2 regions of the Aminobacter sp. MET-1 genome follow, and region 1 is predicted to be linked to the other one. Evidence: riboswitches for the same ligand, from Rfam matches in the RefSeq annotation. Region 1 holds a riboswitch; the other holds the start of a gene.

Region 1 (15,038 bases):
TGGACGGCAAGGATCCCGAAGCCCTTCACCTCAGGCTGCTTGCCGGCAAGGAGTTGCTGGCGAGCACGCGCATTATCGCCCCTTCCGGCATTGACGATCCGGCCTATATCGGCCGGGTCGTGGTATCTCCCGACCATCGGGGCAAGCGCCTTGGCGACAAGCTGATGGTGGAATCCATCGCTGCCTGCGAGCGGCTGTTTCCGGGCCGGCCGATCGCCTTGTCGGCGCAGAGCCATCTCGAGAAATTCTACGTGTCCTTCGGCTTCGCCACCGTGTCGGAGGAATATCTTGAAGACAATATTCCGCATATCGACATGCTGCGCGCCCTGCCTGCCTGAGGTTCACGAATGCAAGGTGAAACGATGGACAGCAAGCCGATCATCTATGTCGACGCCGATGCCTGTCCGGTAAAGGACGAGGTGGTGAAGGTCGCCGAGAGGCTGGATCTCGTCGTCACCTTCGTCTCCAACGGCGGGATGAGGCCATCACGCGATCCGATGATCCGCAACGTCGTGGTGTCCAAGAGCGCGGACGCGGCCGATGACTGGATCGTCGACAATGCCAGGACCAACGACATCGTCGTCACCGCCGACATCCCACTGGCTGCCAGAGCCGTCGCCCTTGGCGCACACGTGCTGGGACCGACCGGCCGACCTTTCACGCCGGAAAGCATCGGCATGGCGGTTGCCATGCGCGACCTCAAGCAGCATCTGCGCGAGACCGGTGAGAGCAAGGGCTACAACGCCTCCTTTGCACCGCAGGATCGCTCGCGTTTTCTAGGGGCACTTGACCAGATGGCGCGACGAGCGCTGAAATCGGCGCAGGCATGATCAAACCCTTCAAGCGCCACCTCATCTTCAAGATCAGCCTCGGCGTCGGCGCCCTGGCCCTTGCCGCAGCATTGCTGGCCAAAATCCCGCTGGCTTATGCCATCGGCGCAAATGTGTTCTTTGTCGTTTTCATCGGCCTGGTGCTGAGGCAGATGCCGGCGCTCACAGCCGACTATCTGAGCCGGCGGGCGCAGGAAGCCGACGAGCCGGTCAGCATCATCTTTGCGGCCATCATCGCCATCGTCGCGGTCGCAGTCGGCTCGCTCTTCGTGCTGATGAACGCCAAGGGGGCAGCCAACTGGATCGCGCTGACCTTCTCGCTGCTGTCGCTGCCTTTGGGCTGGGCGACCATCCATGCCATGGCAGCCCTGCACTACGCCCATCTCTACTGGAAGGGCGACAAGAAGACGGAGTCGACTTCTACACGCAGCCGCAAGCCCGTGGGCGGATTGATCTTTCCGGGCACTGAACGCCCCTGCGGCTGGGACTTCCTCTACTTTTCCATCGTCATCGGCATGACCGCCCAGACGGCGGATACCAACATCTCATCGACATCGATGCGTCAGGCGGCGATGGCCCACTCGGTGCTGTCGTTCTTCTTCAACACCATCATCGTCGCCGCTGCCGTCAACCTGGTGGTTTCGCTCGCCAGTTGACTTCACGTCGAAGTCATCGCCTGCAACGAAACCCTGACCTTGCCACATCCGTAATTCGACCGAGATAAGCGCTCAGCGGGCAACATCCCGTAGCGCCCGACGGAGGTCAGCTACGATGGAAAGCCAGGCTCTCATGGAACACGACGTGGACGGCCAGCCAGCCGACGCGACGGCGGGCGAACTGGTCTATCGCCAGACGCGGTGGACACGCTTGACGCATTGGATCTGGGCACTGTGCCTGTTCTTCCTGCTGCTCAGCGGCCTGCAGATCTTCAACGCGCATCCTGCACTCTATATCGGCAGGCAATCCGGCTTCCAGTTTTCGAACAGCGTCCTCGTCATCGACGCGGCCGATACGGCTACGGGAACAACGGGTTACACCGAGATATTCGGAAATAGATTCAACACGTCCGGCGTGCTTGGCCTGTCCGGCCCGGCAGACAATCCAAGTGTGCGCGCGTTTCCCGCGTGGGCGACGATCCCCTCGAGCCAGGACCTGGCTACCGGGCGCGTGGTGCATTTCTTCTTCGCCTGGCTTTTGTCCTTCACGCTGCTTGCCTGGCTGATCGGCAGCATCTGGAACGGCCACCTGCGCCGCGATCTGGTGCCGACCGCTACCGATCTGCGCAACCTGCCCAAGGACATCTCCGACCATGCCAGGCTGCGCTTTAACCACCGGCGGGAATACAACACACTGCAGAAGCTGACCTATGGCGGCGTGCTGTTTGTGCTGCTGCCACTGATGATCCTGACCGGGCTCGCCATGTCGCCGAGCATGAATGCGGCCGTGCCGTTCCTGACCGACATGCTGGGCGGCCGGCAAACGGCACGCACCATCCACTTCGCCACCATGCTGCTGCTGGTTGCCTTCTTCTTCGTCCACATACTGATGATCCTGGCTGCAGGCCCGATCAACGAACTGCGTTCGATCATCACCGGCTGGTACCGCACCGATCCGCCCGCACATGACGGCAAGCCTGCCGAGGGGAGCGACTGACATGGCCAAGTTCCAGCTCAACCGCCGCCGCTTCCTCACCGCCGCCTCGCTCGGCCTGTCAGGCGCGGCATTGTCCGGCTGCGACGCATTCGACTTCCTCGTCGATCGCGACAACAAGGTCCGCAATTTCCTCGGCGGAGCAAACGACCTGACCTATCGCGCGCAGCGGCTGGTCGCCGGGCGCAACAGTATGGCGCAGGAATACCGCGAGGCCGACATACGCCAACCGCAGCGGCCGAACGGGGTAACCTCCCCCGACGACGCGACTTACAAAGCGCTTCTCGCTAACGACTTCGCCGACTGGCGGCTGGAGGTGACGGGACTGGTCGAAAAGCCGATGTCGCTGAGCCGGCAACAGCTCATGAACATGCCGGCACGCACCCAGATCACCCGCCACGACTGCGTCGAGGGCTGGAGTTGCATTGCCAAATGGACCGGCGTGCCGCTGTCTCTGGTGCTCGACGCGGCCATGGTGAAACCCAGCGCCCGTTACGTCGTTTTCCACTGCCTCGACACCATCGAAAACAGCCTCTCGGGCGAGGTGAAATATTACGGCTCGATCGACCTGGTCGATGCCCGCCACCCACAGACGATCCTGGCCTATGGCGTCAACGGCAAGCCGCTGCCGGTCGAGAACGGCGCGCCGCTCAGGGCCCGTGTCGAGCGCCAACTCGGCTACAAGATGCCGAAATACCTCAAGGGTATAGAACTGGTCGACAGCTTCGGCGCGATGGGGCTGGGCAAGGGCGGTTATTGGGAAGACCGCGGCTACGACTGGTATGGCGGCATCTGACGCCGGCCTCCACGCAGCCATGCAAGCAAGACTACCCGAACGGGTGAATCGTCACCATCTATCAGGTGAATAAGCACTGCGCGGAGAGGTGACAAAGTGTCGTCGTTGGGATATTGACGACTCGTCTGGGGCCTTTGCGGGCTCCACCTGTTTGCGGGAGAGAGCAGCGAAAGCTGACGCCGAAGGGGAAATCGCCCGAAATCTCTCAGGCAAAAGAACCGTAAGCAGGAAGGACACTCTGGAAAGTCGGGACCCTGGTCCCGCGCCGAAGGTGTAAGCGCTGCCGACAGAGTTCCGGAGCGCGAGTCTCTCAGGCTTCAGACAGAGGGGCACGGAATGGCCGCCACAGCGGCTGGACACGTGCGACTCTGGAGAAGACATGACGGGCGACCATACCAACCAACTACCCCTTGCAGACCTGCATACAGCAGCTGGTGCGCGCTTTGGCGCGTTCGCCGGCTGGAACATGCCGCTGACCTATCCCGCCGGCGTGATGAAGGAACACCTTCACACCCGTGAGCATGTCGGCCTGTTCGACATCTCCCACATGAAGCTGTTCCTGGTCACGGGAACGGGTGCTGCCGACCTCATCAACCGCGCCTGCCCGCTCGATGCGCGCGCGCTTGAGACAAGGCAGTCGAAATACACCTTCTTCCTGACCGAGGCCGCCGGCATCATCGACGACCTGATCATCACCCGCCTCGGCGACGAGCGCTTCATGGTGGTGGCAAATGCCGGCAATGCGGCGACCGACGAGGCGCATCTGCGCGCGCTGGCCAAGGATTTCGATGCCAACATCGAGCCGCTCGACCGCGTCTTCATCGCGATTCAAGGCCCGGAAGCAACTGCCGTGCTCGAAAAGGTCGGCATCGCCACCGACGAGCTGTTCTTCATGCAGGGCTTCGAGCCACGCGCCAACTGGTTCATGAGCCGCTCGGGCTACACCGGCGAGGACGGTTTCGAGATCGGCCTGCCGGAAGCAGATGCCCGCGAGTTGCTCTCCAAGCTTCTCGCCGACGAGCGCGCCATGTGGATCGGCCTTGCCGCCCGCGACAGCCTGCGTCTTGAAGCCGGGCTGTGCCTGCATGGCAACGACATCACGCCCGACAACGATCCGGCAAGTGCCGGCCTGATGTGGGCGATCCCCAAGGACCTGCGCGCTGAAGGCAATTTCATCGGCCGCGCGGCCCTTGCAACAATCCTCGCCGAAGGCGCCAAGCAAAAGCGTGTCGGACTGAAGCCCGAGGGGCGCCAGCCGGTGCGCTCGGGCGCTGAACTGTTCGACGCCGACGGCGCCCTGGTCGGCCGTGTCACTTCGGGTGGCTTCGGCCCGTCCGCCGGCTTCCCGGTCGCAATGGGCTATGTCTCCGCTTCGCTGGTCAAGGCCGGCACCCGAGTCTTCGCCGATGTCCGCGGCACAAAAGTGCCTGTCGACGTCCATTCCCTTCCCTTCACGCAGCATCGCTACCGCAAAGGATAATTTCATGACCAAGACCTATTTCACCGAAGATCACGAGTGGATCCGCGTTGAAGGCGACATCGCCACCGTCGGCATCACCGACTACGCCCAGGAACAGCTCGGCGATCTGGTCTTCGTCGACCTGCCGGAAGCCGGCCGCAAGCTCGCCAAGGGCGACGTCGCCGTGGTCGTCGAGTCGGTCAAAGCCGCTTCGGACGTCTATGCGCCGATCGACGGCGACATCACCGAAGCCAATGCCACGCTCTCTTCCGACCCGGCACTCGTCAATTCGGCTGCCTCCGGCGACGGCTGGCTGTGGAAGATGAAGATCGCCAATGCGGGCCAGCTCGACGGCCTGATGGATGAAGCGGGCTACAAAGCCCATATCGGTTGACAGGATCGCCTGAGATGACCACTGCACCTTATCCCTTTTCGGCCCGTCACATCGGGCCCGGCGCGGCCGATACCCGCGCCATGCTCGCCGCCATCGGCGTGCCCTCGGTGGAAACGCTGATCTCGCAGGCCGTGCCGAAGTCGATCCGTCTCGACCGCGCGCTCAACCTGCCCGCGCCAGCATCCGAGCATGAAGCGCTCGCCGAACTCGGCGAGAAGATGGGCCGCAACAAGGTGCTGAAGAGCTTCATCGGCGCCGGCTATCACGGCGTCAACGTGCCGCCGGTCATCCAGCGTAACCTGTTCGAAAACCCGGCCTGGTACACCGCCTACACGCCTTACCAGGCCGAGATCAGCCAAGGCCGCCTGGAACTGCTGTTCCACTTCCAGACCCTGGTTGCCGAACTCACCGGCCTGCCGGTGGCGTCCGCTTCTCTGCTCGACGAAGCGACTGCGGTTGCCGAGGCCGTGGGCATTGCGCTGCGCCATCATCGCGACAAGCGCAGCCGCGTCGCCCTCGCCGGCACCCCTCATCCGCAGACGCTCGACGTCGTGCGCACCCGCGCCGAGCCGCTGGGCACTGAGATCGACGACGAGACCATCGACGACAACACTGCAGCCCTCATCGTCTCCTGGCCAGACACCAACGGTGTCTATGGCGACCACAAGGCCGCGATCGAGAAGGCCAAGGCCGTCGGCGCCATCGTCATCTTCGTCTCCGACCCGCTCAGCCTCACCGTCACCGACGCGCCTGCCAGCCTCGGCGCCGACATCGCTGTCGGAACGATGCAGCGCTTCGGCGTGCCAATGGGCTTCGGCGGCCCGCACGCTGCCTATTGCGCCGTTTCCGACAAGCTGACCCGCCTGATGCCGGGCCGCCTCGTCGGCCAGTCGGTCGACAGCAAGGGCCGTCCCGGCTACCGCCTGGCGCTGCAGACGCGTGAGCAGCACATCCGCCGCGACAAGGCGACGTCGAACATCTGCACGGCGCAGGCCCTGCTCGCCAACATGGCCGCATCCTTCGCCATCTGGCACGGCCCGGCCGGACTGCAGGCGATTGCCGAGCGCATCCATGGCCTGGCCAGCCGTCTGGCTGAAGGCCTGAAGGCTGCTGGCGTGACCGTCTCTGGCACTGAGCGTTTCGACGCGGTGACCGTCGAAGCCAAGGGCAAAGCCGAAGCGATAGCAACCGAAGCCGAGAATATCGGCCGCCTGCTGCGCGTCATCGACGCCGACCACGTGTCGGTCGCCTTCGACGAGACCTCGACCGAAGCTGACCTCGAGGCCGTTGCCGCCCTGTTCGGCGCCAAGGCACCGAAGGACGCTAAGCGCACCCTGCCCGGCAAGCCGCGCGGCAAGGACTTCCTGACCCAGCCGGTGTTCCACGAAAACCGCTCGGAAACGGAAATGATGCGCTTCCTGCGCAGGCTCGCCGACAAGGACCTGGCGCTCGACCGCGCCATGATCCCGCTCGGCTCCTGCACCATGAAGCTCAACGCAGCCGCCGAGATGATGCCGGTCAGCTGGCCGACGGTCGCCAACCTCCATCCCTTCGCGCCGACGAGCCATTCGCTCGGCTATCGCGCGATGACCGACGACCTCGAGGCATGGCTGTGCGAAATCACCGGCTTCGACGCCGTCAGCCTGCAGCCGAACGCCGGCAGCCAGGGTGAATATGCCGGCTTGCTGGCGATCCGCCGCTATCACCACTCGCGTGGCGAGACGCAGCGCAACATCTGCCTGATCCCGTCCTCGGCGCATGGCACCAACCCGGCAAGTGCTGCGATGGCAGGCATGGAAGTGGTGGTCGTGCACTGCCTCGAAGACGGCGACATCGACGTCACCGACCTCAAGGTCAAGGCCGAGCAGCACGCCGACAAGCTGGCTGCGCTGATGTTCACCTACCCCTCGACGCATGGCGTGTTCGAGGAAGGCGCCCGCGATATCTGCGAGATCGTGCACGCCCACGGTGGCCAGGTCTATTTCGACGGCGCCAACCTGAACGCGATGGTCGCACTTTCGCGGCCCGCCGACATCGGCGCCGACGTCTGCCACATGAACCTGCACAAGACGTTCTGCATTCCGCACGGCGGCGGCGGCCCCGGCGTCGGCCCGATCGGTGTGAAGGCGCATCTTGCGCCCTTCGTGCCGGGCCATGTCGAAGCCGGCAGCGACCATGCGGTCTCGGCTGCTCCCTTCGGCAGCGCCTCGATCCTGCCGATCACCTGGATGTACATCCGGATGATGGGCGCTTCGGGCCTGAAGCAGGCGACCGAGCAGGCGATCCTCAACGCCAACTACATCGCGACCAAGCTCGAAGCGCACTATCCGGTGCTGTTCAAGGGCAAGAATGGTCGCGTGGCGCATGAGTGCATCCTCGACACCCGCGTGCTCAAGGAGCGTGCAGGCATCTCTGTCGAGGACATCGCCAAGCGCCTGATCGACTACGGCTTCCATGCGCCAACCATGTCGTGGCCGGTTGCCGGCACGCTGATGGTCGAGCCGACCGAATCCGAGCCGAAGCGCGAGATCGACCGCTTCATCGAGGCGATGGCGGCGATCGCGGCAGAAGCTGCCAAGGTCGAAAAGGGCGAATGGCCTAGGGATGACAATCCGCTGATCAACGCCCCGCACACGGCAACCGAGACGCTAGCAGGCGAATGGAAGCACCCCTATTCGCGTCTCGAAGCGGCCTACCCCGGCGGCGATCCCGACACGACTGCCAAGTACTGGTCTCCAGTGTCGCGCATCGACAACGTCGCCGGTGACCGCAACCTGGTCTGCTCGTGCCCGCCGCTGACGGAATATCTCGGCGCCGCCGAGTAATTTCGACGGCAAACACTTTATCGGCGGCGTTCCTCACGGGCGCCGCCGATTTGATTCATGACGTTGCCGGACAGGTTTTGGACGGGACACGATCGGCGGCGGCTCAGCGCAAACATCTATGATCAATGCGGCCGCAGCCTGCGCCTTCCAGGTCGTTAGGCCTAAGCCAGCCTGTCGGAACTGCCCCATCGCAGACCGGCGATCTGGCAGCCCCCCCGGGGTTGGTCCGACTGTGATCCCAAGTGGGACGGAGAACACTTGGCTCTCCGACGAGAAAACAGCCTTAGGCGAACAAAAGTTCCGGCTCGCGGTAACCTTCACTGTCGGCGGTCTCGGCTGTTGCAACGCGGTTGCGGCCGGCGCGTTTTGCAGCGTAGAGCGCCGCGTCTGCGCCAAGCAGCATCTGCTCAACCGTCCGCATCTCGCCGTCGCCGAAACAGACGCCGACGCTGACCGTGCTGCGGAGCGGGCCGAGCTTGGTGCCGACGACCTCTGCGCCGAAGGACGCGCCGACCTTGCGGAGGATTTCGTAGGCCTCCAGCGCGCTCATTCCGGACATGACGATCGCGAACTCCTCGCCACCAAGCCTGAAGACCTCGACGTCGTCATTCGCGTAGCGCCTGACGACATCGGCGAAACGCTGCAAAACCCGGTCGCCCACGGCATGGCCGAAAACATCATTGGTGCGCTTGAAGTGGTCGAGGTCGACCATGGCCAGCGCCATGTGCTGCCCAAAGCTGGTGTCACCATGCAGCGAATTGAGTGCCCGGCGGTTCATCAACCCCGTCAGCGGATCGGTTAGCGTTTCCTCGGTCAGCCTGCTCTGGGTGCGCAGATGATGGAAAGAGATCGTGAGTGCCCCAAGGGCCGTCATGCAGGCGACGACGACGACAGTGTTCACGTCCTCGGCCCAGTTATGAGGCACGCTGCCAAGTGTCCATTGCTTCTGCTGGATGATGACGAAGGCACACAGTGCGAAGGATATGGCGCTGCTGCCGGTGAGCAGCGACACCGGCGCGAGCACGCGGCGGTCGACATCCTTGCAGGTCCAGAATGCGGTCGCCGTCATGATCAGGATACCAGTGACCGCCGAATAGGCGATGATAAAGCCGATGCCATCAAGGCCGAACGCTGTCGCCACGACCGTCAGCGCGATGATCGCAGCGATCGGCAGCGCCGCGGGTTTCGACCAGCCGCGCTCGATGTATTGGTCGGCGGCAGCGAAGACGACAAAGAAGCCGGCGACGAGCAACGCCAGCATTGCCGGCCCGAGCCAGGGTGAGGCATCGCGTCCGTAAAGCCAAAAGGCGATGACATGGGTGACGAGAAGTAGTATTCCGACCGCCATCGTGAGAACGAAACGGGACTGACGCGCCGTCAGCCAGATCGCGACGAGCGTTCCGCTCAGACACGCACCGGACAGGGCCGTGGCGAGCAACAAGGAACCGAAGTCAAGCACGGGGGCGCGGCCTTCCTGATGTCCGAATGTTCGGGCAGCAGTTATTGGGCAATACAGGTTAGCCGCAACCTTACAAACCCGCTTCCGTCGCCGCCCAACCGCGGCGATTTCGGATAGCGTTTACGAATGGTTGCACCCTCACGGCCAATTCGGGCATATCGAACGGGCCGGGGACGAACAGATCAGGAACTATTGCCAGACCGTCAAAACTGGCAAACTCGACCAAGTGATTCGCAGCTCGGAAAAATCGTATTGAGCATGGACGACAACAGCGACCTTTTCGGCAATCTCGGCAATCAGCCCGCACGTCCCGTGTCCCGTCCGGCCGACCCGCTGGTCGCAGCCGCTGCGGCGGCAAAGCGCCCTGCTCCGGTCAAGGATGCCAGCGACAGCTACAGCGCGGCCGACATCGAGGTTCTCGAAGGGCTGGAGCCGGTGCGTCGCCGTCCGGGCATGTATATCGGCGGCACCGACGAAAAGGCGCTGCACCATCTTTTCGCTGAGGTCATCGACAACTCGATGGACGAGGCCGTGGCCGGCCACGCGACCTTCATTGAGGTCGAGCTCGACGCCGAGGGCTTTCTCACGGTCACCGACAACGGCCGCGGCATCCCCGTCGATCCGCATCCGAAGTTCAAGGACAAGTCGGCGCTCGAGGTCATCATGACCACGCTGCATGCCGGCGGCAAGTTCGATTCCAAGGTCTACGAAACCTCGGGCGGTCTGCACGGCGTCGGCGTCTCCGTGGTCAACGCGCTGTCCGACCAACTCGAAGTCGAGGTGGCGCGCAACCGCAAACTGTTCCGTCAGCGTTTTTCGCGCGGCGTCCCGCAGGGCGGATTGGAAAGTCTCGGCGACGTCCAAAACAGGCGCGGCACCAAAGTACGCTTCCACCCCGATCCCGACATTTTCGGCAAGGGTGCGCATTTCGAGCCGGCCCGCATCTGCAAGATGGCCCGCTCCAAGGCCTATCTGTTCGGTGGCGTCGAAATCCGCTGGAGCTGCGATCCGGCACTCATCAAGGAAAAGGACGAAACGCCGACCAAAGCGGTGTTCCATTTCCCCGGTGGCCTCGGCGACTATCTCAAGGCTTCTCTCGGCAACGAGATGCAGGTCACGCGCGAGATCTTCGCGGGCAAGAGCGACAAGCAGAGCGGCCACGGTTCGGTCGAATGGGCCGTCACCTGGTTTGGCGGCGACGGTTTCGTCAATTCCTACTGCAACACCATCCCGACCGGCGACGGCGGCACCCATGAGATGGGCTTCCGCAACGTGCTGACGCGCGGCCTGCGCGCCTATGCCGACCTCGTTGGCAACAAGCGCGCCTCGATCGTCACCAGTGAAGACGTGATGATCTCGGCGGCCGGCATGCTGTCGGTGTTCATCCGCGAGCCTGAGTTCGTCGGCCAGACCAAGGACAAGCTGGCGACAGTCGAGGCCATGCGCATCGTCGAGACAGCGCTCCGCGATCCGTTCGACCACTGGCTTGCCGACAATCCCCAGGAAGCCTCGAAGCTGCTCGACTGGGTGATCGCGCGCGCCGACGAGCGCGTGCGCCGCCGCCAGGAAAAGGAAGTGTCGCGCAAGAGCGCCGTGCGCAAGCTGCGCCTGCCCGGCAAGCTGGCCGACTGTACACAGAACGCGGCAGCGGGCGCAGAGCTGTTCATCGTCGAGGGTGACTCGGCAGGCGGATCGGCCAAGCAGGCGCGCGACCGCTCGATGCAGGCGATCCTGCCGCTGCGTGGCAAGATCCTCAACGTCGCCAGCGCCGGCAACGACAAGCTGGCGTCCAACCAGCTGATCGGCGACCTGATCCAGGCGCTCGGCTGCGGCACGCGCTCGAAGTACCGCGAAGAAGACCTGCGCTACGACCGCGTCATCATCATGACCGACGCCGATGTTGACGGCGCCCACATCGCCTCGCTGCTGATCACCTTCTTCTATCAGGAGATGCCCGAGCTGGTCCGTGGCGGACACCTCTATATGGCGGTGCCGCCGCTCTATTCGATCCGCCAGGGCGGCAAGGTGGCTTACGCCCGCGACGACGCCCATAAGGACGAATTGCTGAAGACCGAATTCACCGGGCGCGGCAAGGTCGAGATCGGCCGTTTCAAGGGCCTTGGCGAGATGATGGCCTCGCAGCTCAAGGAAACGACGATGGACCCGAAGAAGCGCACGCTGCTGCAGGTCGAGGTCAATGAAAGCGAAGACGACACCAAGAATGCCGTCGATGCACTGATGGGCACCAAGCCGGAATTGCGCTTCCGCTTCATCCAGGAACGCGCCGAGTTTGCAGCTGCGGACGCTCTCGATATCTGATCGAGGGCGAACCGTCCGTCGTCAGGCGGCCGCTATCGCCAAGGCGTGACCCCTGGCGTTTTCGCGCAGGGCGTCGAGATGGATCGACTTGACCAGGCTGGCCAGTTCGCCTTCCGCGCCCTGGCCGCCAAGCTCTTTCAGCATCAGCCAACTGACTTCCTGTGCACCGGCAACGCGGCGGCCGTTGGCTACCTCGCGCCAGACTTTCAGCGCGCGCAAGATGATCGCGTGCGTCGCGTCGGCCAGGCCGGCGACGCGGAACAATGCCGTCAGGGCGACGTCCTGCCCGCTCGAGAGCAGCGCCCTCACCCGCTGTTCATCGCGTCCGGTGAGCACAACCAGCGCCGCACCAAAGAAATCGACCTTGCCGTGCGCCAGCACACGGATGATGAAGCTCGCGGTCAGATCGCCGCGCAGGCGCAGATGTTCGACCAGTGCCGCCTGCTCCTTGGCACTTGTACCTTCGATCAGGGTCAGCGAAGCCTTGACGCAGGCGTCGCGCATCACCCGGTCGGCGCGGGCAGTGCCCATCAGCGCCATGACCAGCGGCGACGCCTTGAGCGCCTCACCCAGCTTGACCAGCAGCAGGTGCCGACAATCGGACGGCAGGCGCGGATCGGCGACAAGCGCCTCGCGCAGGCTTGCGTCATGGCCGAAGCGCTCGGCCATGCGGCGGAAGCTCAGCGAGGCGATTTCGGCACCATAGTTGCGGACCAGGGTCACGCAAGCCCTGGCTTCCCCCACCTCGGCGATGGCCGCCGCGAGCGACATGGAGACGTAAGGTCGGTCGGCAATGAGGTTCTGGACCGCCGGCGAACCGGCAGCGACACGATCGATCAGGTCGGAATCGGTAAGCAGCGGCGACCGCGCCAACACCATGGCGGCAACATCAGGCTGGTCGGAAGCAAGTGCCGATATGATCTGCAGGGGCGCGTTGGCGCTCATCGACAGTGCTTCGGCGAGCGCCTGACGAACCTTCGGCGATGGATCGTCAAGCAGCAACGTGAGGGCGGCCTCGGCGGCACAGCGGTCCTCGAACGGCAGTTCGCGCCCCACATAAGCGCTGGCAAGCGCAGCGGCGGCAGCGGCGCGTTCGCCCACCTTCGCCGTATCGATCCATTTGAGGAAATGCGAAACGACCATCCGCTCTTCTTCACCCCCGGCAGCATGTGCCCCAACCCAGCATGACCCTAGGAACAAAAGGTTTACGAACGGTTCACCATATCCGTTAACCCGCTTGCCGGCTGTCGTGGCAGCGCCTATCAAGCCGATGATAACAGGAGGATGTGTCGATGGCCGGTCTCTATCTCGAGGAATTCAAAGTCGGCCAACTCATCCGCCACCAACTCACCAAGACCGTCACCGAGAGCGACAACATGCTGTTCTCGACGATGACGCTGAACGCCCAGCCACTGCACATCGATTTCGATTTCGCCGCCAAGAGCGAATGGGGCAAGCCGCTGGTCAATTCGCTGTTCACGCTCGGTCTGATGATCGGCATTTCGGTGCACGACACCACGCTTGGCACCACCATCGGCAATCTCGGTATGACCGAGACGATCTTCCCTCACCCGGTCTTCCACGGCGACACCATCCGCGTCGAGACCGAGGTGCTTTCGGTGCGCGAATCGAAGTCCAAGACCGATCGCGGCATCGTCGAATTCGAACATCGCGCCTACAATCAGGACGGTGCCCTGGTTGCCAAGTGCCGGCGGCAGGCCATGATGAAGAAGGCTGCCTGATGCGGTCGCTGCTGTTTGTTCCTGCTGATTCGGAGAAGAAGCTCGCGCGCGGCTTCGCCTCGGGCGCCGATGTCGTCATCGTCGATCTCGAGGATTCGGTCGCACCGCAGAACAAGGCGCATGCGCGCGCCATTGCCGCCGACTTCATCGCCAACACGCGAAACGATGCCAAGGCGACCATCTATGTCAGGGTCAACGATCTCGGCACCGGTATGACCGACGACGACCTGCGCGCCATCATCCCGGTCGGGCCGCACGGCATCATGCTGCCCAAGTCGAATTCGGGCGTCGACGTTCAGCACCTCTCGGCCAAGCTTCGGGTCCACGAGGCCGAGAGCGGCCTGCCCGACGGGTCGACAAGGATCATACCGATCATCACCGAGACGGCCGCAGGCGTGCTCGCCACCGGCACATATGCCGGTGCAAGTGCCCGCCTTGCCGGCCTGACTTGGGGGGCGGAAGACCTGTCGGCCGCCATCGGCGCACGTGCAGCCCGCGATGAATCGGGCCGCTACACCGATGTCTTCAGGCTGGCGCGCGCGATGACCATCCTTGGGGCTACGGCTGCAGACACCGCCGCCATCGACACCGTGTTCGTCAATTTCCGAGACCCCGCTGCCTTGCGAGTGGAATGCATCGACGCTGAGCGCGACGGTTTTACCGCCAAGATGGCGATCCATCCGGACCAGGTCGCCGTCATCAACGAGGCGTTCACGCCGACATCAGAGGCAGTGGCCCGTGCGGCAGCAGTCGTTGCGGCATTCGAAGAAGCCGGCAATCCCGGGGTCGTCGGCATCGATGGCAAGATGTATGACCGGCCGCATCTCAGGCTCGCCCAGCGGCTGCTGGCCCGGGCGCGCGCCGCTGGCGTCTAGCTATCTTCCCAGCGCGGGCGTCGCATCGAGAAGACGGCATCCACGGTCGAGTAGTCCATGTAGCCAAGGCGGGCGACGTTGCCGGCCTTGACCGCATCGAACAGCCCATCCGTCAGGAACGCCTCGTCGATGTGGATGCCAACCACCTCGCCAATGACCACGATCGGGCCGGCTTCCTTGCCATCGAGCCCCTTGGGCCGGAATATCTCCGTGACCTTGCACTCAAGTGCCGCAGGTGCTTCGGCGACACGAGGCGGCGCCACCAGCCGTGAAGGTGCCGCCGTCAGCCCGGCGTAGTCGAATTCGCTTGTGCCGCGAGGCGCGTTGACCGAACTGCGGTTCATCTTCTCGGAAAGGTCACGCCCGACGATGTTGGCGACGAATTCACGGGTCTCGCCGGCAAAGGTGGCGCTATCCTTCTGGCCCTCGGATGAAAACCACACCAGCGGCGGCTTGCCTGAAAGCGCATTAAAAAAGGAATAGGGCGCGAGGTTCAGCGCCCCATCCTTGGCGACCGTCGAAATCCAGCCGATCGGCCGCGGCGCAACCAGCGCCTTGAACGGATCATGTGGCAGGCCGTGGCCCTTCGACGGTTCATAGAACATCTGCTCAGCCTTCCCAGGGACCGGAATAATCGGCGTAGAGCTTGCTCACATCGGGGCGCGGACGCTCCTGCCCTGCGCCCTCGT
Region 2 (15,038 bases), on a different contig from region 1:
CAGGCCGCGATCGCAGCGTCTGTGCGGAAATCGCCAGCGATGGTCTCGGCGACCATCTGGGCGGTGGCGGCCGACAGCGTCCAGCCGAGATGGCCATGGCCGGTGTTGTAGAACACGCCGGGCTGGCGGCCCTTGCCGACCCTCGGCATCATGTTCGGCATCATCGGCCGGAGGCCAGCCCAGGGCACGACCCTGTTGGTGTCGACATCCGGGAACAGCGTGCGCGTCCAGTCGACCAGCGGCCTGACGCGGTCATCGCGAATGTCGCGGTTCATGCCGTTGAACTCGGCCGTGCCAGCGACACGAAAGCGCCCTGCCCCCAAACGGCTGGTGACGATCTTGGCGCGGTCGTCGAGCAGGCTGACCCAAGGCGCAGCAGCCTGGCTGCGCTCGTCGTCGAGATGCACGGTGATCGAGTAGCCCTTGACCGGATAGACGTTGACCCGGTCGCCAAGCATCGCCGCGAAATGGCGGCTGGCGGCACCGGCGCAGACGACGATGCCGTCGGCCTCGACGACCCTGTAGTCGGGCTGGCCGTCGGCACCTGACGTCGTGTAGCCGATGCAGAACACGCCGTCCCTGGCGATGCGGTCGACAGAGGCATCGAAGACGAAACGCGCGCCGCGGCGCTCGCAGGCCTTGGCGAGGCCGAAGGTGAACTTGTGGATGTCGCCGGTCGAATCCGACGGCGTGTAGAAGCCGCCGTGGAAATCGCCATGCAGCGTCGGCTCGATCGACTTTACTTCCTCAGCCGTCACCGGCCGGCGGTCGAGCCCGCCCTCGACCAGCATCGCATTGACCTTCAGCGCATGCTGGAAGCTCGGTCTGTCCCAATAGAAATGCAGGATGCCGCGGCGGACATGGTCGAAGTCGATGTTCTCGCGTTCGGCGATGGCGAACAGGTGCTTGCGCGCGGCAATCGCCAGCCGCGTCGTCTCCACCGTATTGTCGCGATAATTGGCGATGTTGGAGACGAATTCGGCCAGCCAGGCATATTTGTGCCAGGTCGGCCTGGGGTTCATCAGCAGCGGTGCATCGCTGCGCAGCATCCACTTGAGGCCCTTGAGCAGCGTCGACCAATGGTTCCAGACCTCGGCGTTGCTGGCCGACAGCTGGCCGCCATTGGCGAACGATGTCTCCATCGCAGCATAACGCTGGCGGTCGACGACGGTGACCTGGTAGCCACGTTCCAGAAGGGCATAGGCGGTGGTGACGCCGGTGATACCGGCGCCGATAACGGCAATATGGGGCATCTCACTCTCCGCGATCAAAGTTGGGCGCGGGCCGAAACCCGCTGTTTTCCCCAATCTGTCGCTGTACCTGAGAGCTTAACCGCACCGGCCCGACCGCTGCGGCTTTCCCCTTCGGTGGACGCTCGTGGCGCCTCTCTCCAGATCGTTCAACTGCATGGTCACTTTTGCCTGAGAGTTTCCTGGGGGGTTGCTCCGTCGGCGTCGGCCGGTGTCATCTTGCAGCGGCCGATCTCTCCCATGCAGCCTCTTGAACGCGTGTCTTCATAGCTGGTGCCAAGCCCTTCCGCAACGTGAGACACGGAAGGGACTGGCCATCAGTTGCCTTCGTCGTAAAGCGTCGTAGTCGTCTCGACGCCATGCTCGTGCAGGCCCGCACGCACCACTGCGGCAGCGGCGAGTTCGCGCGCCTTACGGCGAATGCCGGCCTCGTCGACGCCCTGGACCTTGCCGTCGGCATAGACTGCCTTGCCGTCGACCCATGTCTGGGTGATCGAAGCGGTCGACGCAGAGAACACCAGCGCCTGCAGCGGATCGTAGAACGGTGTCCACTCGACATGGTCGAGATCGAACAGGATGAAGTCGGCCTTCTTGCCGATCTCCAGCGAGCCGATCTCGTCGTCCCACATCAGGGCGCGCGCGCCTTCGATGGTCGCGGCACGCAGGGCGTCGCGGGCGGTGAAGACGTCGGGCTTCAGCCGCGCGTCCTTGAACATGCCGGCGACGACCAGCATCTGGCGCATAAGGTTCATGTTGCCTGCAGCCGACACGCCGTCGGTGCCGAGGCCGACCTTGACGCCGGCCCGGACCATCTCGGGATACTTGCCGATCGACGTTGCGCCCTTGCCGAGTTTGAATGAAGAGCACGGGCAGAAGGCGACGCTGGCGCCACGTTCAGCCAGAAGCTTGACCTCCTCGTCCGACACCGCCGCGCCATGGGCGATGACCAGGTTCTTGCGGATGCCGCCGGCATTGTCGACACGGGTGATCGGCCAACAGCCATACTTGCTTTCGCAGACCTTGGCCTCCTCGATCGAGGTCGCCAGGTGATAGGTCGTGCCGACGCCCAGCTTCTCAGCCAATGCCACGGCGCCGACATGCAGTTCGAGACTACAGGGCTCCTTGCCCTCGATGTTGACCCAGCAGCGGGCACGACCGTCGAGCGTATTGTTGTAGCGCAGCACGTTTTCCTCGAGCACCTTCAGCGCCGTCTGCGCATCGGGGAAGAAGTGGTGCTCGGCCATCTCCTCGGTCCAGCCGCGCGGCAACTCCGCCGGACGGTTGTCGGCGGCGTGACGGCCGGTGATGCCGCGGATGCCGGTCTTGTCCATGGCACGGATGACGATGCCGGGATCGTATTGAGAGCCCATGTCGAGGAAGCAGGTAGTGCCACAGCGCAGCATCTCGGTGATCCCGAGCAGCGCGCCCCAATATTCATCCTCTTCAGTGATATGGGCGTAGAAGGGCTTTGCCCAGTGGAACACCCAGGCGCGGGTGTTGAGATTGTCGGGGAAGACCGCGCGGGAAAGGGTCTCCGACAAATGCACGTGGCTGTCGACGAAGCCTGGGCACATGCCCAGCATGGTGCCGTCGATCACCTTGTCGAAGCTTTTGCCCTTATGGCGCGCGGCCACCTCACCGGCAGCTCCGATGTCGGCGATGCGGTCGTTCTCGACCACCACGCTCGCATTGCGCAGCACCGTGTCGTTCTTGTCGACGGTGAAAGCGAAGTTCAGATTTTCGATCAGCGTGCGCATGCGGCTCCACCCAATGCTCTACTCACGGACTCCTCCAGATCGCGTCGCCGGTCCGTGACGGCGAAGCGACGTCTTGCTTTGCAAGCCGGGCCACAAAGCATCCCGGCTGCCAATTCACAAGCGACGCTGGCTCAAGCGACCGCCTTGACCTTGCTGCCCTGCTTGGCCGTGCCACAGAGGATCAGCTTGTCGGTGTCGGCATAGTCGGACAGAAGCTCCGAGCCCTTCGACGTCACCAGAAGCATGTCCTTGTTCTGCATGCCGTAGCCATAGCCGGTGTCGTAGCAAAGCGGCTCGAAGCCGAGCACCATATTCTCCTCCAGCGGCGCATCGCTACCCGGCTTGCCGAGCACCGGCGTCAGGCCGAGATAGGGGTCCTCGTGCAGATGCAGGCCGATGCCATGGCCGACGAAGGAAATCGGCGGCAGGTTGAGCTTGGCGAGCTTGGCGATGAAGGCATCGTAAATCTCGCGGCAGCTGGCGCCCGGCTTCACCTTCTCCATGATTTCATATTTGCACTCGACAAGGTGCGCCCAGATCTTGTCGGCCATGGGCGGCGCCTCGCCGACGATGGCCGTGCGGCAGACGCCGGCCTGGTAACCGTTGATGACCGAGAATATCTCGACGCGGCAGACGTCGCCGCGCTTGAGGATACGGTCGGACGGGCCAACATTGGGGAGCACCGAGCGCTCGCCGGTGGCGACGATCAGAAGCTTGAAGTGCTCGGCGCCGAGCGAATAGACGTTGCGGGTCAGGTGACCGGCAATGTCCATCTCGGAATCGCCGGCATCGACCACGGCCAGCGTGTCTGTGATCGCCTGGTCGGCGATGCGCGACAGCTTGCTGAGCAGTGCGATCTCTTCGGCCGTCTTGATCTGGCGCAGCCTGGCCAGGATCGGCTCGGCATGTTCGAAGCGGGCGCTTGGCATCGCCGCCATCAGGCGGGCAAAGTCGCCTGCCGGCAGATAGTCCATCTCGAGGCCGATGCGCGCCTTGCCGAGGCCGAGGCCGGCGAGTTGGTCGGCCAGCACCAGCATCGGATCGTCGGAGAATTCGGCCCAGATGCGGGCCGCCATGTCAGGCAGGCGGCGCTTGATGGTCGATGCCTCCATGTCGACGCCGAAGATCGCGGTGCGTCCATCAGCGGTGACGATGGTCATCGCGTGGCGGTGGCGGATCAGCGGCTGCGACGGCACGACGAAGCCCGCGGTATAGGCGAAGTTCTCGGGCGACGAGCAGATGATGGCGTCGAGTCCATGCTCGGCCATTGCCCTCACCTGCTTGGCTACGATTTCTGCCCGCATGATTTGGTTCCTCTCCTTGAGTTTCTTGACCGGCGCTCAGTCGCGCACGCGGTATTTTTCGACCTTGGCCAGATCGACATCGATGCCCATTCCGGGACCCGACGGCACGACAACCGCACCATCGACGACCTGCATCGCTTGGACCAGAAGGTCGTCCTTGTAATAGATACCGCCGACCTGGCCGTGTTGCGCCTCGGCCGGCGTCGAGATCGGGATGACGCAGGACAGCGTCGCCGCCGGCGAGGCAGCCGCGACCTGGACATTGGCGAGGTTGCCGATGCCTGTTTCGATCGAGCCGTTGACGTTGCAGATGATGCCGGCAGCGCGGCAGACCGCGCCGACCTCCATCGCCTTGTAGAGACCGCCGGCCTTGGTGGTGTAGATCGAGACGATCTGGATGCCGCCGTTCTGGATGATCTGGACGGCGTCGTGAGCGTTCCATGCCGACTCGTCGGCCATGACGGGCGCATCGATACGGCGGCCGACTTCGGCGATGCGCTCGATGCCCATCACCGGCTGCTCGACATATTTGAGCCGGTACTTTTCCATCTGGCGCACGGTCTGCACCGCCTCGCCAGGCGTCTTGTAGCCTTCATTGGCGTCGACGCAGATCTCCATCGCCTCGCCGGCCGCCTCGCGCACCGCCGCCACCATCTTGACGTCGCGCGCCGGGTCCACGCCGATCTTGACCTTGATCGTCCTGATGCCTTCGGCGGCAAGCTTGGCCGCTTCGACCTTGGCCTCTTCGATCGAGATCAGACCGATCGAGTGCGTAATGGCGACCTTGTCGCGCGCCTTGCCGCCGAGCAGCGTATGGACGGGCACGTTCAGCCAGCGGCCAGCGAGATCGTAGGCGGCGAACTCAACCGCCGCCTTGGAATAGGGATAGCCGCGGATGATCGCGTCCATGCGGGCATGCAGCTCGGCGAAATTGCCGAGTTCGAGACCGATGACGGCGGGCGCCAGATAGGTTTCGATGACGCTGCGGGTGATCATGGCGGACTCGCCGAAATAGCGACCGAACTCGCCGCCCCAGTCCTTCAGCGCGGGCGCTTCGCCCCAGCCCACCCGACCGTCGCTGTCGGTCATCTTGACCATGACATAGCGGCCGATGACCTCAGTCAGGCCGGCCCATTTGTGCTCGCGCCGCGTCGGCAATTGAACAATGAGCGTTTCGATGGACTTGATCGTTGGCACCGGTCTTACCTTTTCCTTGTCACCGCCGAGGCATCTCTATACGATGCGATCATCTAGTGTGATCACACTTTATGATCATATTTTTGGATGTCAAGCGACCTGCCTCGCGAAATTTGGTACGACCGAGATCAACCAGGGCAGACAGCAAAACGGGGAGGGAAAGATGATCATCGAAGCGACCAACTACTTTGCAAGGCAAGGTCAGGCAGAGGCCGTTCTGGAGCAGCGCCGCAAGGCAACGGAAATCAGGCTCGAGCTCGGATTGGAGCCCGGACGCATCCTGCTGAAGCTGGAGGGATCAGGACCTGACGTGCGCTGGGAATGCAGTTTTGCGTCACAGGAAGCATACGAAGCCGATAGGGCGGCACGAGCCGCTTCACCCGCCTTCGAAGCCGCGCGTAAGCAGATGCACACGTTGCTCGACAGATTTGAAAGGCACGTCAGCGTGCAAGACGAAGGCTGACGTCCGCACTAAATTTGTTCGCAAAGGCGCGTGGACCAGACGCGCTATTTCAAATCGGCCTTCCCAACGCGGGCGTGTCCGCGTTGGCCAGCCACATCATCTTGGCGCGGCGGCTACTTCATTCGCCCGTAATCGCGCATCAACGCCACCAGTTGATCATGTGGCATGGCCTGGATGCGAAAACGATCAAAGGCCGTGCCGCCGGCATCTTCAGCCGCTAGCATCGCATTGACGACGGCCTCCTCCACGCTGTCGACAGTCGCTGCGTAGACCGCGTCGAGCTTCTCGTCATTGACGATCTCGATGCCCAGCTTTGGTGCCGCGCAATGTGCCATGGCCTGTTTGTTTGCCGTCGAGAAAGCCAGAAAGATGTCGCCGGAGTTGTTCCCGCCGGGGGTGCCACCACGACCGATGCCAATTGTCGCGCGGCGCGCCAGCCGCTGCAACTGGTGCGGGGCCATCGGCAGGTCGGTGGCGATGACGACGATGATGGATCCGCGCTCAGCAAGCTGGCTTTGGGGCGTGCCGTCCCGCATGTGTTCGCCAACGGGTACGCCCCGGATCGTCAGCCAGTCGCGCTGACCATGGTTGGCCTGAACCAAAGTCCCGATCCGGTGTTCGCGGCCGCCGAACTCGACAATGCGGGAAGCCGTGCCTGTCCCCCCCTTGAAGCCATAGGTAACCATGCCGGTACCGCCGCCGCTGTTACCCTCCTGCACCGGCCCAGACGACATGCTGTCGAGCGCAGCCCTGACATCCGCCTCCGTAATCGGCAGGCCGTTGATGTCGTTCAGGACACCATCATAGGTTTCGGCAATGACGGGCATGATCCACAGGAAGCTGTCCGTGTCATATGTCGAAGCGTAGCGCTCCAGCATCCATTTGACGGTGGCGTGGTGAGCCATTCCGACGGCATGGGTATTGGTGATCACGACGGGACCGAGAAAGTAGCCGCCGTCCTCGATCCAGTGGGTGCCTGTCATCTCGCCGTTGCCGTTGAAACGATGCACTCCCGCATAAACAGGCACGGGCGTTGGCGAGGCCGCATGCGGCATGATGGCAGTGACGCCTGTGCGCACCGGGAGCTTGCGTCCCGGCCTCGGCGTATCCTCGGTGATCGTCCTGAAGCCAACACTGATGCCATCGACGTCGGTGATGGCATTCAGCGGACCGGTCCGGCCTGTAAATGGCAGGCCGAGATCGCGGGCCCGGGCTTTGGCAATTGCTGAGCTGGTATTGATCATGGGTGTCATTTCTGCCGAGAGCGCAGATAAAGGCCAAGCGAGGCCACGATGAAGGAGAAGGAAAGCATCATCACCGCGATGGCATTGATTTCGGGCTTTATGCCGCGGCGGAGCATGGCGAAGATGAACATCGGCAGCGTCGTCACATCGACGCCGGCGATGAAATAGGTGATCACGAGATCATCCATCGAGATGATGAAGGCCAGCAGCGCGCCGCCAACGATTCCTGGCAGCAATTGGGGAAACACCACCTTGCGGAAGGTCACCCACTCATTGGCGCCGAGATCGGCGGAAGCGTTTTCAAGCGTACGGTCCATGCCCGCCAGCCGCGCCGACACGACGATGAAGACATAAGAGATCAGGAAGGTGCACTGGCCGATGATGATGGTCCACAAGCCAAGCGCAATGCCCGAGTTTACGAAGAAGATCAGCAAGGCGATGCCAAGCACGATGTCGGGCATCAACATCGGCATGAACATGACGGTGCGATAGAAGCGCTTGCCGAAAAAGGCGAACCGGTAGAGGGCGATCGCCACGGCGGTGCCCAGGACAGTCGAGATCGCGGTGGTGGAGCTTGCTATGATCAAGCTGTTCCAGACGGCCTGGACCAGTTGATCCGTTGACTCGATGTACAGCGCATTTTCGGAGACGGTCGTCTTGAAGCCGAGGACCTGTGCGTACCACTCTGTGGTGAACCCGGTCCAGGTCATCATGTTGACCGGGTTGGAATTGAACGAATAGACGGCAATCAGCGCCAGCGGAATATAGATGAAGGCGAAGAATAGCGCCGTGTAGGCAAACAGGCTGCCGCGGAACAGAAAGCGAGCGATCTTCATGTCGTCTCCTCAGTTCGTGACATCGGCGCCGCGGCGGCCTGTCGCGATGACATAGACGAAGAGCATCACCAGCATGACGCTCATGACCATCATCGCCAGGGCCGAACCGAAGGGCCAGTTGCGGGCAGAGAGGAACTGCTGCTCGATGAGATTGCCGAGCATCATCACCTTGGCGCCGCCGAGCACCGCGGGAACGACGAAATTTCCGAGTGCCGGGATGAAGACGATGATTGCGCCACCGGCAATGCCGGGAGCAGTCAGCGGCAGGATGATCCGCAAGAAGGTGCGGATGGGCCCGGCACCGAGATCGAGCGATGCACGCACCAGCGTCCAGTCGAGCTTTTCGACGCTGGCATAGACCGGCATGAACATGAACGGGATGAAGATGTAGACCATTCCAAGCACGATCGCGCCGTCGGTGTAGATCAGTTCAAGCGGGCGATCGATGATGCCGGTCGCCAACAACATCTCGTTGACGATGCCGGTCTGGCGCAGGATGAGGACCCAGATGAACAGGCGCACGATCAGGCTTGCAAAGAAGGGCAGCGTGATCAGGAACAGGCAGAAATTCTTCGAGCGTTCCGACAGCCGGGCGATGCAGAAGGCGGCAGGATAGCAGACGAGCAACGTGGCAATGACCGTGAACGCCGCGATCTTAAGCGAACGAAGGAAAATGGAGATGTAGACCGGGTCGAAGTCCTCGAAAGCCGGGTCGGCGAAGCCGAGGATGCGGCCATAGTTGTGCGGATAGAATACCCACTCCACCCCACCATAAAGACCCGGCGCCAGGAAGCTGGTGGCGATCATGATCGCAAGCGGGCCAAGGAAGAACACAGCGAAGAACAACGATACTGGCGTCAACAGCAGGGCAAGCTGCATCCGGCGCCGGCTGGCCAGCGAGAGGTCAGATGCCATCGGCGTCGCACCTGATGAGATGGACGGCAGCCGGGTCATAGGACAGCCGGGCTCTGCGAGCCTGCTCGATCTCTCCGATGAAGCGGCGGCGGCTTGCCGGAATTTCAGCAACGACCTTGCGTCCCACCGCAGTGCGGCCGAACAACTCGAACGATGAGCCGACGAAGACGATCTGCTCTACGTCTACGTCAAGGTAAGGACAGGCCTCGCCCTCCTCTGCTATGAAAAACTGTTCGGGGCGGATAAGTGCCTGGGCCGCGCCAGACACGTTCGCGGGCGAAGGCAGGTAGCGGACCGACACCCCCTCGCTCGTCACCAGGCGCCCGTTGTCGAGTTGACCCTCGAACAGATTGCTGGCCCCGACGAAAGTGGCCACGAAGCTGTTTGCCGGGTGATCGTAGATGTTCCGCGGGGTGTCGAGCTGCTGGATTCGTCCGCCCGAAAGCACCGCCACGCGATCCGACATCGTAAGCGCTTCCTGCTGGTCGTGGGTGACGAAGATGAAGGAAATGCCGAGCTCGCTTTGCAGGGCCTTGAGCTCGATCTGCATCGCCTGGCGCAAGTTCTTGTCGAGAGCTGAAAGCGGTTCGTCGAGAAGCAACAATTTGGGGCGGGCAACGATGGCACGGGCAAGCGCCACGCGCTGTTGCTGGCCACCGGAAAGCTGACGCGGACGGCGGCCTTCCATGCCGGCAAGTCCGACCATGTCGAGCACTGCTGCGACCTGCTTCATCCGCTCGGATCTGGCGACGCCCGCTACCTCCAGTGCATAGCCGGTGTTCTCGCCGACAGTCATGTGTGGGAAGAGCGCGTAGCTCTGGAAGACCGTGTTGACGGGCCTGCGGTAGGGCGGACGGGCGGTCATGTCCACGCCATCGATGAGGATGCGCCCGGCATCAAGCTCGACAAAGCCGCTGATCGCTTGAAGCAGGGTTGTCTTGCCACAGCCTGATGGGCCGAGAAGGGTCAGGAACTCGTTTCGGTCGACATCGAGGTCGAGCGCATCGAGCGCTGTTACGTTCAGGCCTTCGGGCGTGGGAAAGGTCTTTGCCGCCCCCTCAAGCCGGACAATGGAATCTCGCATTCGTCGTTCCCCGAATTGTTATCTAAATAACGCTTGTGCGATTGAGAGATTTGGATACCATTTATTCACCCAAGTCAACGGCCACGAGAAGCCGCAACCGGGAGCCGCGAAGGCGAGCCTTCGAAGGGCGAAAACCAACAGAGGAGAATCCGATGAACATCATTTTCCGCACAGTCCTGGGCGCAGGGGGCGGCAGGCTGGGGGCATTGTTAGCTGCGGCTTCATTTGCGGCAGCTATTTCGACGGCAGCACCGGCCACTGCTGCCGAACTCAACATTTACAACTGGGGCGAATACATCAATCCGGCGGTTCTGAAGAAGTTCGAGGACGAGACCCAGATCAAGGTCAACCTGTCCACTTATTCTTCGAACGAGGAAATGCTGGCCAAGATCCAGGGAGGCGCCACCGGCTACGACATCGTCTTCCCATCGGTCCACATGCAAGACATCATGGCCAAGCTCGATCTGCTCGAGAAGACCGACATAAACACCTATGAGGGCTTCAAGAACATCGACCCTTCGTTCATGCGCGCCAAGAGCGACCCCAAAGGCGAGTACTGTCTGCCTTACGCATTCGGTTCGGTCGGCATTTTCTACAACCGCAAGATCCTCGGTAAGGATATCACCGGCTGGAAGGATCTGATCGCAACCGTCGAAGCCAAGGGCCTGAAGTTCACGCTCCTCGACGACATGCGCGAGGTTCTGGCCGTGGGCCTGATCCTCAACGGGCATAAGGTGAACTCGACCGACCCCGCGGAACTGCAGCAGGCGGCCGATACGATCATCGCCATGAAGCCCGACGTGGCCGCCTTCACCTATGACACACGGCCCATGGTGCAATCAGGTGACGTTGCTGCAGGGCACTTTTTCGTTGGCGCCATGGTTGACGTGTTCGGCAACACTGCCGACCTCGGCTATGTCATCCCGGAAGAAGGCGCCACCATGTACCAGGAGGACATCTGCGTCCTCAAGAGCGCACCCAACAAGGACAACGCGATCAAGTTCCTTCAGTTCTACACACGCCCTGAGATTGCGGCGCTCAACGTCTCCCAACAGACCAACGGCACGGCGAACGTTCCGGCGCGACAATTGACCCCCGACAACATCAAGAATAGCAAGGAAATCAACCCGTCACCCGAGACGATGCAGCGGCTCCAGATCTTCGAGGACCTGGGTCCTGGCCTGCGCCAGCTTGATCGCGTCTGGACCAAGGTGAAGACAGCGCAGTAGTTCAGACTTGCCCGTGCGGCGGCTGGCCGGAGAGGATATGGCGCAACGAATCCTGAAGCTCGTTCAAAGCGAGGAACTGAGACGGTCCAAGTCCGACAAGCTGATTGCGAACTACATTGAACGCAATCTGGGCGAAATCCCGTTCGAGACGGCGCGCTCCATCGCAACCCGCCTCGAACTGTCGCCGATGACGGTCGGGCGTTATCTCAGACGCATGGGCTTTGACGGACTGGATCAGCTGAAGAATGAGCTCCGGCGCGGCAGCTCCAATCCCGCCTGGCAGGTGAAGGGTCCCGTCGACCGCCTCAGGGAGGACATCCGCGAAGGCAAGCTGCTGGCCGGGCTGATCCAGCAGCAAATAGACAATCTTGGCCGAATCTACGAGCTGGCCGCGGCTCCGGAGTGGCAACAGACGATCGATGCACTGGTTTCGGCAAGCGAGGTCTATGTCGCGGCGTACCAGAACGTCCGCGGCATCGCCCAGTATTTTGCCAGCCAGCTGTCCTATACGCGGCCGCGCGTGCAATTTGTCGACGGACTGAACGGAACCTATTCCGAATTGCTCGACGGCTCGGTTGAAGGCCGCGTGCTGTTCCTGCACGACGTCAGACGCTTTGCCGCCAAGGCGCGCCCGCTTGCCATCGAGGCACGGCGAATGGGCGTCAAGGTCGTGCTGCTGACCGACGAGTTCTGCCCATGGGGACCGGAAGTCTCCGACATCTGCCTCGTGGTGCCCGGGTCACACGGTCCGCTTTGGGACGGCTCGGCAACCATCATTGCAGTAATGGATCTGATGCTGAGCAACATCATCGTGCTTCTAGGCGATGAAGTGGGCGAACGCGTCGACCTATTGACCCGACTGCAGAACACGTTCGGCGATTTCGAGGGTTAGACGGGAAAATCTGCAGCGAGGTCAGTGCCCGATCACTCCTGTAACGGCCCCCTAGACCAGCACCAGTCCCTGCCGCATCGCTGTGGCGATTGCATCGGTGCGGTTGGCGGCATCGAGTTTCACCAGGATCGCCGCGACGTGGAACTTGGCGGTGTGTACGGAAATGTCGAGATGCCGCGCGATGACTTTGTTCGATGCACCCTCGGCAAGCAGCGCCAGCACCTCCATCTCGCGCGGCGACAGTCGGATCGCCTCGTGATCCGGCTCACCACCGGCTAAGAGCCCACCATCTGGCCGGCCATCGGTCGAGCCGAGCCTCCCGCCGCGCCCATCCAGATCAGAAGGCGCATCATCGACGACATAACCCGCAGCGGCAAGCCGCACGGCCGCCGCTATCAGTGCTGTGCCGGCGTCCCGCGGCAATACCGCCGCAACAGCCGCTGGTCGGTGCGTCGTTCGGGAGGCGAGCACAATCCGTGCCACACCTCGCGTCAGCGCGCCGCTTTCGGTTTCGTCATCGACGATCGCCACGTCGACGCGGTCGCCTCCGGCCAGGTCTACTGCTGTCACCGGCACCAGCCCGTAATCCTCCGACAGGCGATGGGCAAGCTGCTCGCTCGACGCCATGTCGCCGAGCGCCACCAGAACGAGCAGCCTATGTTGCGTCTCCGGCATGACAGCACCGGGCCCCTCTAGACCAGAGGCTTTTCGCCGATGGTGACCAATACGTCGCGCGTCTCCCCGCCACGCCGGACCGTCAGCGTCACCACAGTCCCCGCACTGTCCGGCCCCAGCCGATGGATCAGGTCGCGCGGCCCGCGTACCGGCTCCCCGTTCCAGGTCGTAACGATGTCGCCGAGCGCAATGCCGGCAGCCTTGGCCGGGCCGTCGTCATCGAGCCCCATGACCATGGCGCCCTGCAGCTGACCATGGTGGATAGGATACAAGCCGGCGCCGAGATAGCCGCGCAGGACGTGGCCTTTCTCGCGCAACGTCGCGACGGTGCGCTCGATCGTCTCGTGAGGGATGACAAGCGCCCGGCGGCGCGGCCCAAAGAGCAGCATCCCGACCAGTCCGCCACCGGCGTCGAGCACCGGTCCTCCCTCGAACCGAGCGCCCGCCACCACCGCGAGATTGATGCGGCGGTCGATGGCGCCGCCACGCCGCGAGCGCCATTCCGGTCCGACCTCGGCCACGGTGCCGAAGACCGCCAGAGGCGACGCTCCGTCACGCCCGGTCGCCACGACGATGTCGCCGGAACGCACCGTCCCGGCTTTCTTGAAGACCGTTCCGACTGCCGCTGTCGCAGGCTTCAAAAGGGCTACGCCGGTCGAAGGATCGCGGCCGATCAATTCGGCTTTCACGGTCTCGCCGCTGGGCAGGGTAAGGTGTAATTCCTCGTCCGGATCGACCGACTCCTCGGCGGCGACGTAAAGGCCCTCTCCCCAGTGGAAGGCGGTCGCAGTCCTGCCATGATGGGATAAGAAGCTCGCAGTCACGGGCGCCGCCTGGCCGGCAATGTCGGCAACTGCATTGGAAAAGGCCGCAAGATCAAACCTGGTCATCACGCGCTCCTGGGTTAGCCCGATAGGGGTTTTCTGAACCCGGATATTGCCACGCCGTATCGCACTTCCAACTCGCCGAACGGCTAGGAACCTGGGGCACTAGCCATCCGGTCAGGTCGCGCCGCGCGGACGCGCACAGCACATATAGGCATCGATTGTGCGACTGATGGCGGCCTGCTTGACGCCTACTCTTCCACCGTCGCCGACGCAGTTGACCGCGTCGGCCCCGCCGTCTGCCGTATCGGTCCCCATGCCGAGGGCAAGGCCGGCGGCCAGGGTTCGGGCTTCGTCATCTCGCCGGACGGCTTGGTTGTCACCAACTTCCACGTCGTCGGCGAGGCGCGTACCTTGCGTGTCGCAATGCCCGACGGCACTTCGGTAGAAGGGCGTGTCCTTGGCAGCGATGCCGATACCGACATTGCCCTGGTGCGTGCCGACGGACATTTTCCCGACATCGCTCCGCTCGGGGATTCCAAGCGCCTGCGCCGCGGCCAGATCGCCATCGCCATTGGCAACCCGCTCGGCTTTGAATGGACGGTGACGGCCGGCGTGGTGTCGGCCTTGGGCCGGTCGATGCGCGCCGTGAGCGGCCGGCTCATCGATGACGTGATCCAGACCGACGCGGCGCTCAACCCGGGCAACTCAGGTGGCCCGCTGGTATCGTCGGCCGGCGAGGTGATCGGCGTCAACACCGCCACGATCCGTGGTGCCCAGGGCATCGCCTTCGCCGTCGCCTCGAATACGGCCAATTTCGTCATTGCGGAAATCATCCGCTTCGGGCGCGTACGCCGCGCCTTTATCGGCGTATCGGCCGACACGGTCGCCCTGCCGCGCCGCACGGCGCTGGCCGCGCAGGTTACCAGCCGCACGGCAGTGCGCTTGCGCTCGGTCGAAACAGGCGGACCGGCCGCGAAAGCCGGGCTGAAGGAAGGCGACATTATCGTCGCCATCGACGGTCACGCCGTTGGCGGCGTAGACGATCTGGTACGCACGCTGGACGCCGAAAAGATCGGCAAGGAAACGACGTTTGCCGTGGTCGGCCGCACCGGAGTTGTCCAGGTGGTTGTCACGCCGGCGGCGCGCTCCTGACACGAAGGCCCGTGGCCTCGCTACGCTTCGGTCGGTCTGTCACCCGGTTCCTCTAGAAGATCCGGTGCCGCTGCGGAAGCGATTTCAGACCGCTCACGATAGAGTGTGGCGCGAGCGAGCAGCATCAGCGTTACCGGAGTGGTGATGCTCACAAATACGCCGATCAGCAGTTCCGGAAAGACAAGACGCGAACCGAGGACAGAGAAGAGTAGC

What was found. A riboswitch is a leader RNA that binds a small molecule or an ion and turns the genes downstream of it on or off. The one in region 1 is predicted to bind glycine.
Region 2: linked by a shared signal. The riboswitch ahead of NDO48_RS28275 (D-amino acid dehydrogenase) and the one ahead of gcvT (glycine cleavage system aminomethyltransferase GcvT) in region 1 are both predicted to bind glycine.

What each region holds. Positions count from the first base shown of each region.
Region 1 is NZ_JAMSHL010000002.1:389,775-404,812, reverse strand. Features, by position in the region: gene NDO48_RS04625 (GNAT family N-acetyltransferase) at 1-338, shown strand, start outside; gene NDO48_RS04620 (YaiI/YqxD family protein) at 363-830, shown strand; gene NDO48_RS04615 (DUF1345 domain-containing protein) at 827-1,486, shown strand; gene NDO48_RS04610 (cytochrome b/b6 domain-containing protein) at 1,602-2,483, shown strand; gene NDO48_RS04605 (molybdopterin-binding protein) at 2,485-3,276, shown strand; glycine riboswitch at 3,421-3,507, shown strand; gene gcvT (glycine cleavage system aminomethyltransferase GcvT) at 3,656-4,756, shown strand; gene gcvH (glycine cleavage system protein GcvH) at 4,761-5,129, shown strand; gene gcvP (aminomethyl-transferring glycine dehydrogenase) at 5,144-7,954, shown strand; gene NDO48_RS04585 (sensor domain-containing diguanylate cyclase) at 8,238-9,413, opposite strand; gene parE (DNA topoisomerase IV subunit B) at 9,672-11,732, shown strand; gene NDO48_RS04575 (DUF2336 domain-containing protein) at 11,754-12,875, opposite strand; gene NDO48_RS04570 (MaoC family dehydratase) at 13,025-13,474, shown strand; gene NDO48_RS04565 (HpcH/HpaI aldolase/citrate lyase family protein) at 13,474-14,349, shown strand; gene NDO48_RS04560 (flavin reductase family protein) at 14,346-14,954, opposite strand; gene NDO48_RS04555 (nitroreductase) at 14,959-15,038, opposite strand, start outside.
Region 2 is NZ_JAMSHL010000037.1:18,890-33,927, reverse strand. Features, by position in the region: gene NDO48_RS28275 (D-amino acid dehydrogenase) at 1-1,253, opposite strand, end outside; glycine riboswitch at 1,399-1,501, opposite strand; gene NDO48_RS28270 (amidohydrolase family protein) at 1,568-3,007, opposite strand; gene NDO48_RS28265 (M24 family metallopeptidase) at 3,139-4,311, opposite strand; gene NDO48_RS28260 (mandelate racemase/muconate lactonizing enzyme family protein) at 4,348-5,508, opposite strand; gene NDO48_RS28255 (hypothetical protein) at 5,489-5,971, shown strand; gene NDO48_RS28250 (P1 family peptidase) at 6,085-7,215, opposite strand; gene NDO48_RS28245 (ABC transporter permease) at 7,221-8,051, opposite strand; gene NDO48_RS28240 (ABC transporter permease) at 8,061-8,966, opposite strand; gene NDO48_RS28235 (ABC transporter ATP-binding protein) at 8,956-10,050, opposite strand; gene NDO48_RS28230 (polyamine ABC transporter substrate-binding protein) at 10,203-11,279, shown strand; gene NDO48_RS28225 (MurR/RpiR family transcriptional regulator) at 11,317-12,171, shown strand; gene NDO48_RS28220 (helix-turn-helix transcriptional regulator) at 12,223-12,846, opposite strand; gene NDO48_RS28215 (S1C family serine protease) at 12,864-13,736, opposite strand; gene NDO48_RS28210 (S1C family serine protease) at 13,881-14,825, shown strand; gene mnhG (monovalent cation/H(+) antiporter subunit G) at 14,846-15,038, opposite strand, start outside.